DNA from 3 places in the Terrabacter aeriphilus genome. Region 2 is predicted to be linked to each of the others. Evidence: riboswitches for the same ligand, from Rfam matches in the RefSeq annotation. Region 2 holds a riboswitch; each other region holds the start of a gene.
What was found. Region 2 has a riboswitch for S-adenosylmethionine ahead of ABD979_RS16985 (bifunctional o-acetylhomoserine/o-acetylserine sulfhydrylase). Riboswitches for the same ligand answer to the same signal wherever they lie in the genome.

Region 1: another riboswitch for S-adenosylmethionine. It lies ahead of metX (homoserine O-acetyltransferase MetX); the one in region 2 lies ahead of ABD979_RS16985 (bifunctional o-acetylhomoserine/o-acetylserine sulfhydrylase).
Region 3: another riboswitch for S-adenosylmethionine. It lies ahead of ABD979_RS07190 (aminotransferase class V-fold PLP-dependent enzyme); the one in region 2 lies ahead of ABD979_RS16985 (bifunctional o-acetylhomoserine/o-acetylserine sulfhydrylase).

The regions. Positions count from the first base shown of each region.
Region 1 covers NZ_BAABIW010000020.1:179,260-182,524, forward strand. The annotation lists gene ABD979_RS16250 (DUF4192 family protein) at 63-1,547, shown strand; SAM riboswitch class IV at 1,626-1,741, shown strand; gene metX (homoserine O-acetyltransferase MetX) at 1,758-2,981, shown strand; gene ABD979_RS16260 (universal stress protein) at 3,080-3,265, shown strand, end outside.
Region 2 covers NZ_BAABIW010000024.1:32,316-35,580, reverse strand. The annotation lists gene ABD979_RS16990 (HNH endonuclease signature motif containing protein) at 1-1,418, opposite strand, end outside; SAM riboswitch class IV at 1,593-1,712, shown strand; gene ABD979_RS16985 (bifunctional o-acetylhomoserine/o-acetylserine sulfhydrylase) at 1,813-3,129, shown strand; gene ABD979_RS16980 (LD-carboxypeptidase) at 3,158-3,265, shown strand, end outside.
Region 3 covers NZ_BAABIW010000010.1:50,006-53,270, reverse strand. The annotation lists gene ABD979_RS07195 (FtsK/SpoIIIE family DNA translocase) at 1-923, opposite strand, end outside; SAM riboswitch class IV at 1,122-1,247, shown strand; gene ABD979_RS07190 (aminotransferase class V-fold PLP-dependent enzyme) at 1,284-2,666, shown strand; gene ABD979_RS07185 (endonuclease/exonuclease/phosphatase family protein) at 3,182-3,265, opposite strand, start outside.

The DNA.
Region 1 (3,265 bases), on a different contig from region 2:
GGTCGTCCACAGGTTGGGGACGGGGCCTGTCGCAGAGGCGGCGACGTGACGAGGCTCGTCGCATGCCGAAGATCTCCCTGGCCGGGCCGGCCGAGCTGCTGACCATCCTTCCCTACCACCTCGGGTTCCAGCCGATCCGGAGCGTCGTGGTCGCCTGCTTCCGCGGCGCCCGGCTCGGTCTCGTCGCCCGCCTGGACCTCGTCGGCCCGGAGCTGGCGCCCCTGGCCGCGGCCCGGTTGCTGCCGACGCTGCTGACGGAGGCGCCCACGGCGGTCGCGCTCGTGGCCTTCGAGGACGACCGCGACGAGGCGCTGCCACTGCTCGGCGCCCTCGCCGACGGGCTGGACGCCCACGACGTGGGCCTGCGCGAGCGCCTCGTCGTGCGCGAGGGGCGCTGGTGGGACCTGCACTCCGCACGGTGCCCGGAGCAGGGGTGGCCGGTGCCCGAGCTCGCCGACGTGCCGGCCGTCGCCAGCTACGTCGCGCTGGGGCACGCGGTGCTCCCGGACCGCAGCGAGCTCGCACGGCTCGTCGAGCCGCTCGCGCGCGACGCGCCGCGGCACGACCTCGCGCGCCGGTCCGTCGAGGACTGGCAGCGGCGCTACGCGAACGCGGGCGGGTGGTCGCGCCGCGGGAGGTCCGGTCGGCCGAGGACCGGCCGGCCGGGTGGTGCGCGGGGGAGCGGTCGGGGGCCCGGGGCGGGCCGGGCCCGCGGTGCGGCCCGGGCGGGAGCCCGGTTCGGTGTGCTGGACGACGACCTCACGCCCCTCGAGTTCCTCGTCGACGACGCGCTCGTGGCCTGGGGCGGCGTGCTGCGCGGCGACATCGTCGGCTACGGCATCGAGCACTGGCTGCCGGCTCTCGTGGGGCCGCTGCGCGACGCCTTCGTGCGCGACGCGGTCATCGCGTGGCTCTGCCCCGGCTCGAGCGTCTTCGGGCCGCCGCCGGACGTGCTCGCGCCGGCCCTCGAGCTGTTCCTCGGGCCGGGCCTGCGCCTGCTCGGGGCGGCGTCCCCGCAGGACCGGCTGCTCGGTGACGTCGTCGACCTCTCCGGTCCGGAGCAGCGCGCGGACGGCAGGGACGACGGCTCAGCAACGGAGGACGCCGGTGGTGCCGGTTCGGCCGGCGACGCCGGCGAGGCGGGCGGTGACGACGAGCTCCTCGGTGACGACGGTGGCGGGGGCGACGACCTCGAAGACCTCGAAGAACCGGGCGCCCTCGACGAGCAGGACGCCCTCGACGAGCTGGACGACGTCGACGACCTCGGCCTCCTCGACGACCTCGCCGGGGACGACTGGGACGCCTGGGAGGAGGCGACGCTGCCCCACGTGGTGCAGGCGCGGCTCGAGCAGGTCTGCCGGCTCACGCCCGCCGTCCACGCGGCGCCCCTGCTGTCGCTCGTGGCGGCGGTGGCGTGGTGGTGCGGCGACGGGGCCCGGGCCCGGGTCGCGGTCGACCGCGCGCTCGAGCTGGAGCCCGGGCACGTGCTGGCCGGGCTGCTGCGGGACGCGCTCGACGGCGGCCTGCGGCCGCACCGCTGCACGTGAGTCGCGCGTGGGATCCGGCGTCCACGACGTGGACGAGAGCCTCGGCCATCGGGCCGGGCTCCCGTAGGATCGTGGGCAGGTCATGAGTACCAGCGACAAGCCCCGGCTCGCTGGTCGGCAACCCTCCTTCGCGGTGGGGTGCCCCGGGTGAGGACCCGGCCGCATCCGTCCCCGGATGCGTGCAAGCGCGAGCGAGCAGGAGCAACCCCGATGACCGTCACCCACCGGCAGCACACGACGCGACGCCCGACGCCGGCCGCACGCCCGGGCCGGCCGCAGGCACCCGTGGCCCCGGTCGTCGGCCACGGTCCCGGGGCGTCCGAGGACGGCGCCTGGCGCACCGGCGACCCCGTCGGGCGACGCCGCTTCGCCGAGCTCGGCGAGGTCGAGCTCGAACGCGGGGGCGTGCTGCCCGACGTCCGCATCGCGTACGAGACGTGGGGGCGGCTCAACGAGGCCGGCGACAACGTCATCCTCGTCGAGCACGCGCTGACCGGCGACAGCCACGTCGTCGGCGAGGCCGGCGACGGTCACCCCTCGCCGGGCTGGTGGAACGCCCTCATCGGCGCGGGTCAGCCGGTCGACCCCGACGAGTGGTTCGTCATCGCGGCGAACGTGCTCGGCGGGTGCCAGGGCAGCACGGGCCCCGCGAGCCAGGCGCCGGACGAGCGGCCGTGGGGCAGCCGCTTCCCCTACGTCACCGTGCGCGACCAGGTCGCGGTCGAGCGCGCCCTGCTCGACCGCCTCGGCATCAGCCGGCTGGCCGCGGTGGTCGGCGGCTCGATGGGCGGCATGCGCGCCCTGGAGTGGGCGGTGACGCACCCCGACGACGTCGACCGGTGCGTCGTGCTCGCGTCGACGCCCTACGCCACGGCCGACCAGATCGCCTGGTGCCAGCCCCAGCTGCTCGCCATCCGGAGCGACCCGGACTTCGCGGGCGGCGACTACTACGACACCGACCGCCGCCCCGTCACGGGGCTCGGCCTGGCCCGACGCATCGCGCACGTCACCTACCGCACCGAGCTCGAGCTCGACGACCGCTTCGGCCGTCGCCCGCAGCTCGGCGAGGACCCCCTGCGGGCGGGGGAGCGCGGTCGCTTCGCCGTGGAGTCCTACCTCGACCACCACGCGGGCAAGCTCTCGCGACGCTTCGACGCCAACTCCTACGTCGTGCTCACCGAGGCGATGAACTCCCACGACGTCGGGCGCGACCGCGGCGGCCTCGAGGCGGCGCTCGCGCGCGTCGTCGCCGACTGCACGGTCGTCTCCGTCGACACCGACCGGCTCTACCCGCCGCGGCTCTCCGACCAGCTGCACGCCGCGCTGCCGCGCTCCACCCGGGCGCACATCACCTCGGCCTTCGGTCACGACGGCTTCCTCATCGAGGAGGAGCAGGTCGGGCGCATCCTGCGCGAGGCGCTGTCGCGCGGCTGAGGCCGCCCGGAGGTCGTCGCCGGGCGCCCCTCCCACACCCGGGTTTTCGGGTACGGTTCGACCAGCTGGGTGTTTCCGTCCCAAGGAGGTCCGGGAAAGTGGCCATTGTCGTTGGTTATGTCGCCACCAAAGAAGGTCGTGCGGCGCTCAAGAGAGCAGCGGAGGAATGCCTCCTGCGCGGGAGCAAGCTCGTCGTGATCAGCTCCCACCGGGGCGGCAAGGACTTCGACGCCAACGAGGCCCACCGGTTCGAGACCGAGCTGACGCGCGTGCAGACGCTGCTG
Region 2 (3,265 bases):
CAGGTGCCGTCGACGGCTCGGACGTGCGCGACCATGGCCGCGGTCGGCCGGTAGCCCGCCGTGGGCCGGCCCAGGGCCTCACCGGTGCGGACGTCGACGGGAAGCGTGTGCCAGACCGATCCGGGCCTCGTGATGATGGCGCGGGCGTGCTCGGCGGTCACCCAGCCGTGCCCTGGCAGCTCGCAGGGCGCGTCGGACAGCCCGACCGCCACCTCGAACGGCACGACGATCCACGCGCGCGCCGGCGCCTCACCGCTCCGTCCGTCTGGTTCGCCGACCGTCGCGGACCCCCGCGGATCGCCGCTGGCAGAGCCCTCCCGCGGATCGCCGCTGGCAGAGCCCTCCCGCGGATCGCCGTTCGGTGCGTCGGGAGCACCGCAGCCGGGGCAGGGGGCGCCGTTCCGCGCGGCGCCGAGGTGGCCGCGCAGCAGGGCCTCGGCCATGAGGTCGCAGCGCAGCTGGTCGAGCGTTCGCGGATCCCCGGCGGCCCGTAGGGTGCGGGCGGCCGCGTCGAGCCGGTCGAGGATCGCCGCGATCGTCGCGGCATCGGTCGTCATCGTCAGGCACCCCATGCCGTCCGCGACCATCCGGCAGTACACGCCGCGGCGCACCCGCGCCCGGCTGCGCCGCTCGGCCGCACCCAGCTCGTCGACCGCGGCGACCGCTCGCCTCAGCCGCGAGGTGAAGGTGCGCTGCGAGAGCGGCAGGCCGTCGCGCGTCGGCGCCAGCACCGACTCCTCGACGGTCGCCACGTCGGCATCCGACAGGCAGGCGGTCTCGGAGACGACCTGCAGGGCGCGCTGCAGGGTGATCGCCCCGTCGCGAAGGGCCCGCAGGACCAGTCGGTGACGCCGCGGGGACGTCGCCAGGGCCAGCCGGTGGGCCACCTCCCCGGGGCCCACCCCGGTCGCGAGCGCGATCTCCTCACCGACGACACGGTCGGTCGACACCGCCCCCGCCAGTCGTGACGGTGCGCCGGCCGGCAACGCCTCGATCTGCTGCGCCTCGATGCTGTGCAGCGTGCCGTAGGCGGCGAGCAGGTCGGCCTCGACGCGCGCCTTGGCCCGCTCGAGCGCCTCGATCTCGGCGAGCACGTCCTCACCCGCCCTCGCCAGGGCGTCGAGACGCTCGGCCGAGCGCAGCCGCTCGTCACGGGTGGCCTGGTCGGCGTCGCCCGGCCGAACACCTGCCCCAGCGAGCGAGCCGGGGCGAGCGTCAGCGCTCGAACCATCGGGAGCCTCCGCGATCGACCCGACGCGCACCGGTGCGCCCGATCCGGCCTGCGCCTCCGGGCCCGGGCCGACTCCCCCGCCGTCGCGGCCGTCGGAGTCGGGGCTGACGCGCCACAGCCGAAGTCCGAAGGCGCCGAGGACCGCTGGGCGTCCCGCATCGCTCGGCGACGTCGTCAGGTACGGCACGAGCCCCTCCTCCCCACCTGCGTCGACGGCGCCTCCCCCAGCGCCCGTCGAGCTCCTCCCCTGCCCTCAATTAGAACAGGTGTTCGAACACCTCGTCAACCTCCAGTCCTGCCGGCGTCCACGATGAGGACACCTCCTCCCGACAGGTGGACACGAGTTCGTACACTCACGGCAGGTCATGAGCGCCAGCGACAAGCCCCGGCTCGCTGGCCGGCAACCCTCCAACCGCGGTGGGGTGCCCCGGGTGAAGACCTGGCCCGTCGACGCCACCCGGCGCTCGGGCAAGCGCGGAGAGCTCCTCTCCCGCACCGACCCGTCGGTGCGACGGGCCCGGGTCGTCACGACGATCCCGAGCCCCGGTCATCGACACGACCCAGGAAGAGCAGGACGACCGATGACCGAGCCCCACTGGTCCTTCGAGACCAAGCAGATCCACGCCGGACAGAGCGCCGACACCGCGACAGGCGCCCGAGCGCTCCCGATCTACCAGACGACGAGCTACGTCTTCAACGACACCGAGCATGCGGCGAACCTCTTCGGGCTCAAGGAGTTCGGCAACATCTACACCCGCCTGATGAACCCGACGACCGACGTCGTCGAGCAGCGCATCGCGGCCCTCGAGGGCGGCGTGGGCGCGCTCCTCGTCGCGTCGGGCCAGGCCGCCGAGACCCTCGCCGTGCTCAACATCGCCGAGGCCGGTGACCACGTCGTCGCCTCGCCGAGCCTCTACGGCGGCACCTACAACCTCTTCAAGCACACCCTGCCGAAGTTCGGCATCGAGGTCGGCTTCGTCGAGGACCCCACCTCGATCGAGTCGTGGCGGGCCGCGATCCGGCCGAACACGAAGCTCCTCTTCGGCGAGACCATCGCCAACCCGAAGAGCGAGATCCTCGACATCGAGGCGGTGGCCGCCGTCGCCCACGAGCACGGCGTGCCCCTCGTCGTCGACAACACCGTCGCGACGCCCTACCTCATCCGCCCCATCGAGTGGGGCGCCGACGTCGTCGTGCACTCGGCCACGAAGTACCTCGGTGGCCACGGCACGTCGATCGCCGGGGTCATCGTCGACTCAGGCAACTTCGACTTCGCCGCCGACCCGGAGAAGTTCCCGAACTACAACACCCCCGAGGAGAGCTACCACGGCCTCGTCTTCGCCCGGGACCTCGGCGTGGGCAGCCCGCTCGGCGCCAACCTCGCCTTCATCCTCAAGGCCCGCGTGCAGCTGCTGCGCGACCTCGGCCCCGCGGCGTCGCCGTTCAACGCCTTCCTCATCGCCCAGGGCATCGAGACGCTGTCGCTGCGCATCGAGCGGCACATCGAGAACGCGCACCAGGTCGCCGCGTTCCTCCAGGGTCACGACCAGGTGGAGCGCGTCGTGTGGGCGTCCTTGCCCGACAGCCCTTCCCACGCTCTTGCCGAGAAGTACACCCCTCGTGGCGCGGGTGCCGTGCTGTCCTTCGAGATCGCGGGCGGGCTCGAGGCGGGCAAGAAGTTCGTCGAGGCCCTGACGCTGCACAGCCACGTCGCGAACATCGGCGACGTGCGCTCGCTCGTCATCCACCCGGCCTCCACGACGCACTCGCAGGGCCCCGACGCGGACCGCCTCGCCGCGGGCGTCACCCCCGGCCTCGTGCGCCTCTCGGTCGGCATCGAGCACATCGACGACATCCTCGCCGACCTCGAGCAGGGTTTCACCGCCGCCAAGGTGTGACCCCGAAACCGGGGTGAGACGGATCGGCATGGCTGGCACGATGGCGGCCATGCCGATCCGCTACCCCGCCCCGCTCCGTCCCGGCGACCGCATCGGCGTCACGTCGCCGAGCTCGGGCGTCGGCGACGCCCTCTGG
Region 3 (3,265 bases), on a different contig from region 2:
GGCTTGGCGGAGTCCTCGCTCGCCTTCTGCGCGGCCTGGCGGAACGCCTCGTCGCCGTCGCGCTCGGCGAGGTCGACGGGCTTGCGACGGGCCCGCTTCACGGCGGCTGCGGGGGCGTCGAGCTCGTCGGCCCCGTCGTCGCCCTCGCGGTGGATGACGAGGGCCCGCAGCTGGCGCATCCGCTCGGGGATCATGTTGACGGGCGTCGCCGTGATGACGAGCAACCCGAAGAGGCCGAGCAGCACGAGCAGGGCGAGCGCGCCGTAGGTCGACACGGCTGCCGCCAGCGGGCTCGAGGCGAGGAAGCCGAGGATGCCGCCCGCGGCGCGCATCCCGTCGGCGCCGTCGGGCGGGTTCGGGATGCCGTCGGCGAGGTGCGCCAGCCCGCAGGCGGCGAACGTCAGGGCGATGGTGCCGACGACGACGCGGTTCGTGGCCGCCTCGTCCTGGGGGGCGCGCAGCATGCGCAGGCCGAGGGCGAGCAGCACGAGCGGCACGGCGTACGCGACGCGGCCGAAGGTCCCGGCGAAGACGGCGTGCACGACCTGGCCGAAGGTGCCCGAGACACCCCACCACTCGCGGGCGGCGACGACGACCGCGAGCGCGAGCAGGGCGAAGCCCAGTCCGTCGCGGCGGTGCTCGGGCTCGAGCTCGGCCGCGCTGTGGCCGACCCGGCGCACCGCGCCGCCGGCGAGGTGCGAGACACCCATCCACGTGTTGCGCACGGCGCCGAGCGGGAAGGGGAGCCCGCCCCCGCGCGTCTTCGCCGTCTTCGGTGCCGGCTTGCGGGCCGCCGGCTTGCGCTGCGCCGGCCGCGTCGAGCGCGCTGCCGGAGGGCGGGACGAGGCGCCGCTCGAGGAACCCTTGGCGCGCGAGGTGGCTGCGCTGCTGGGTCGTTGGGTGCCGGACGGACGTGTCGCCATGCTGGCACCGTACGTGAACGCCCCTTCGAACTCACGCGTCACACGCGCAACAGCACCCGATTCCGTATGCCGTCCGCATCCCCGGCGGCCTCGGCCGGCTCCGGCGCGGGGCCCTCGACGCACGGGGCGTCTCAGATCGCGACACGGCAGGACCGAACGGTGGACAGCCCGCGAGCCGGGGCCCTAACCTCGACGGCAGGTCATGAGTGCCAGCGACAAGCCCCGGCTCGCTGGCCAGCAACCCTCCTCCGCGGTGGGGTGCTCCGGGTGACGACCAGGCCGTCCTCTGCGCGTTCGTGACGCAGAGGCCGGCAAGCGCGGACCTGCAACCGGTGGGTCCCTGGACCCAGGAGCAGTGTCATGTCGGTTCTCCCCTCCTCGCTCTGTGGCGGCGCCACCGCCCCGGTCGTGCGCACGCGCACGCTGCACGTCGTGCCGGAGGCGCACAGCCTGCCGGCCGTCGTCGGCTCGGACCTGCGCGTTCCGACGCTGCACGGCGAGGTCGCCTACGCGAACCTCGACCACGCCGCGTCGACCCCGGCGCTCGAGACGGTGCGGGAGGCCGTCGACCGGGCCCTGCGGACCTACTCGTCCGTGCACCGCGGCGCCGGTTTCGCCTCGCGGGTCACGAGCGCGTGGTTCGAGCAGGCGCGCGCCGAGGTCGCCGCCTTCGTCGGCGCCCGCGCGGACGACACCGTGATCTTCACCCGGTCGACGACCGACTCGTGGGCGCTGCTGTCCAAGGCGCTCCCCAGCCGCACGACCGTCTTCGTCTTCGGCACCGAGCACCACTCGACGCTGCTCCCGTGGGGGCGCTTCCGCACGGTGCGCCTGCCCGTTCCCCAGACGGTCGAGGACGCCCGGCAGCTGCTCGAGGAGGCGCTCGTCGACCACCCGTCGCGGCACCGCCTCGTCGTGCTCACCGCGGCCTCGAACGTCACCGGCGAGGTGTGGCCGATCGAGCGCTTCTCCGCCCTGGCGCACGAGCACGGTGCGCGCGTGGCCGTGGACGCCGCCCAGCTGTCGGCCCACCGGACCATCGACCTCGACGCCTGGGACGCCGACTACGTGGCCTTCTCGGGCCACAAGACGTACGCGCCCTACGGCGCCGGCGTGCTGGCCGGGCGCTCGGACTGGCTCGACGCGGGCAACCCCTACCTGCTCGGCGGCGGCGCGACCCGGTCGGTCACCGAGGACGGCACGACGTGGGCCACCGGCCCGGCACGGCACGAGGGCGGGAGCCCGAACGTCATCGGCGCGGTCGCGCTCGCGGCGGCCTGCGCGACGATCACGCGCCACCGCGAGGCGATCGAGGCGCACGAGGAGCAGCTGCTCGGGAGCCTGCGGGCCGGTCTCGAGGAGGTTCCCGGGGTCGAGCTGCTCTCGATCTTCGGCGACGAGCACGACCGCGTCGGCGTCGTCGCCTTCACCGTCGACGGCTGGGACTCCTCGCTCGTCTCGCAGGTGCTCTCGGTCGAGCACGGCATCGGGGTGCGCGACGGGAAGTTCTGCGCGCACCTGCTCGTCGACGAGCTGCTCGACGACCCGTGGGGCGAGCGCTCCACGACGGCCGTGCGGGCCAGCATCGGTCTCGGCAGCACGCTCGAGGGCGTCGAGCGTCTCGTCGCGGCCGTCTCCCGCCTCGTCGAGGAGGGGACCGACGCCACGTGGACCCGCACCGACGCAGGGTGGAGCATCGAGGGCGCCGACCCCCGCGACGTCGAGGTCCAGCGCCCCTGGTGACCCGGCCCGGTTGGGCTGACCCAGCGGGGTGGAGCCACGCAGCCCCTCTGCGTTGCGTCGCCACCCGACGCGCACCGACCAACCACTGGCTCGACAGCCTGCACCGGGCACCCTCCCCGCGCCTCTGCGTTGCGTCGCCACCCGACGCGCCCAGACCAGCCACCGCCTGACTGCCTCACCGCGGGCACCCACCCCCGAGTCCTCTGCATGGCGTCCCCACATGGCGTCCCCACATGGCGTCCCCACGCGACCCAGCCACGGTCTCCGTCACGCGCCGCCGTAGCTGCTGTTGGGCGGCGTCCGATGCGGCCTGCTACCGACGCGTCACCACACGACGCAACGCGCAGAGAACGCCAGCAGACCCACCGGCACCCGCCACGCCCACGCCCACAGCCCGCCCCCACCCCGTGCGTCACCACACGACGCGACGCAGAGGAAGCCACCAGACCCACCGGGACCCCACCCCCGCCCCACCGGGGCCGCTGCCATCACCGGATGCCCGGGTGGCTGCGCGCTCAGCGCGGCAGGGCGTAGGCGGCCCAGACCGCGGCGTGGTCGGCGCGGTTCATCGCCACCTGGCCGGCGGAGACGACGGTGAG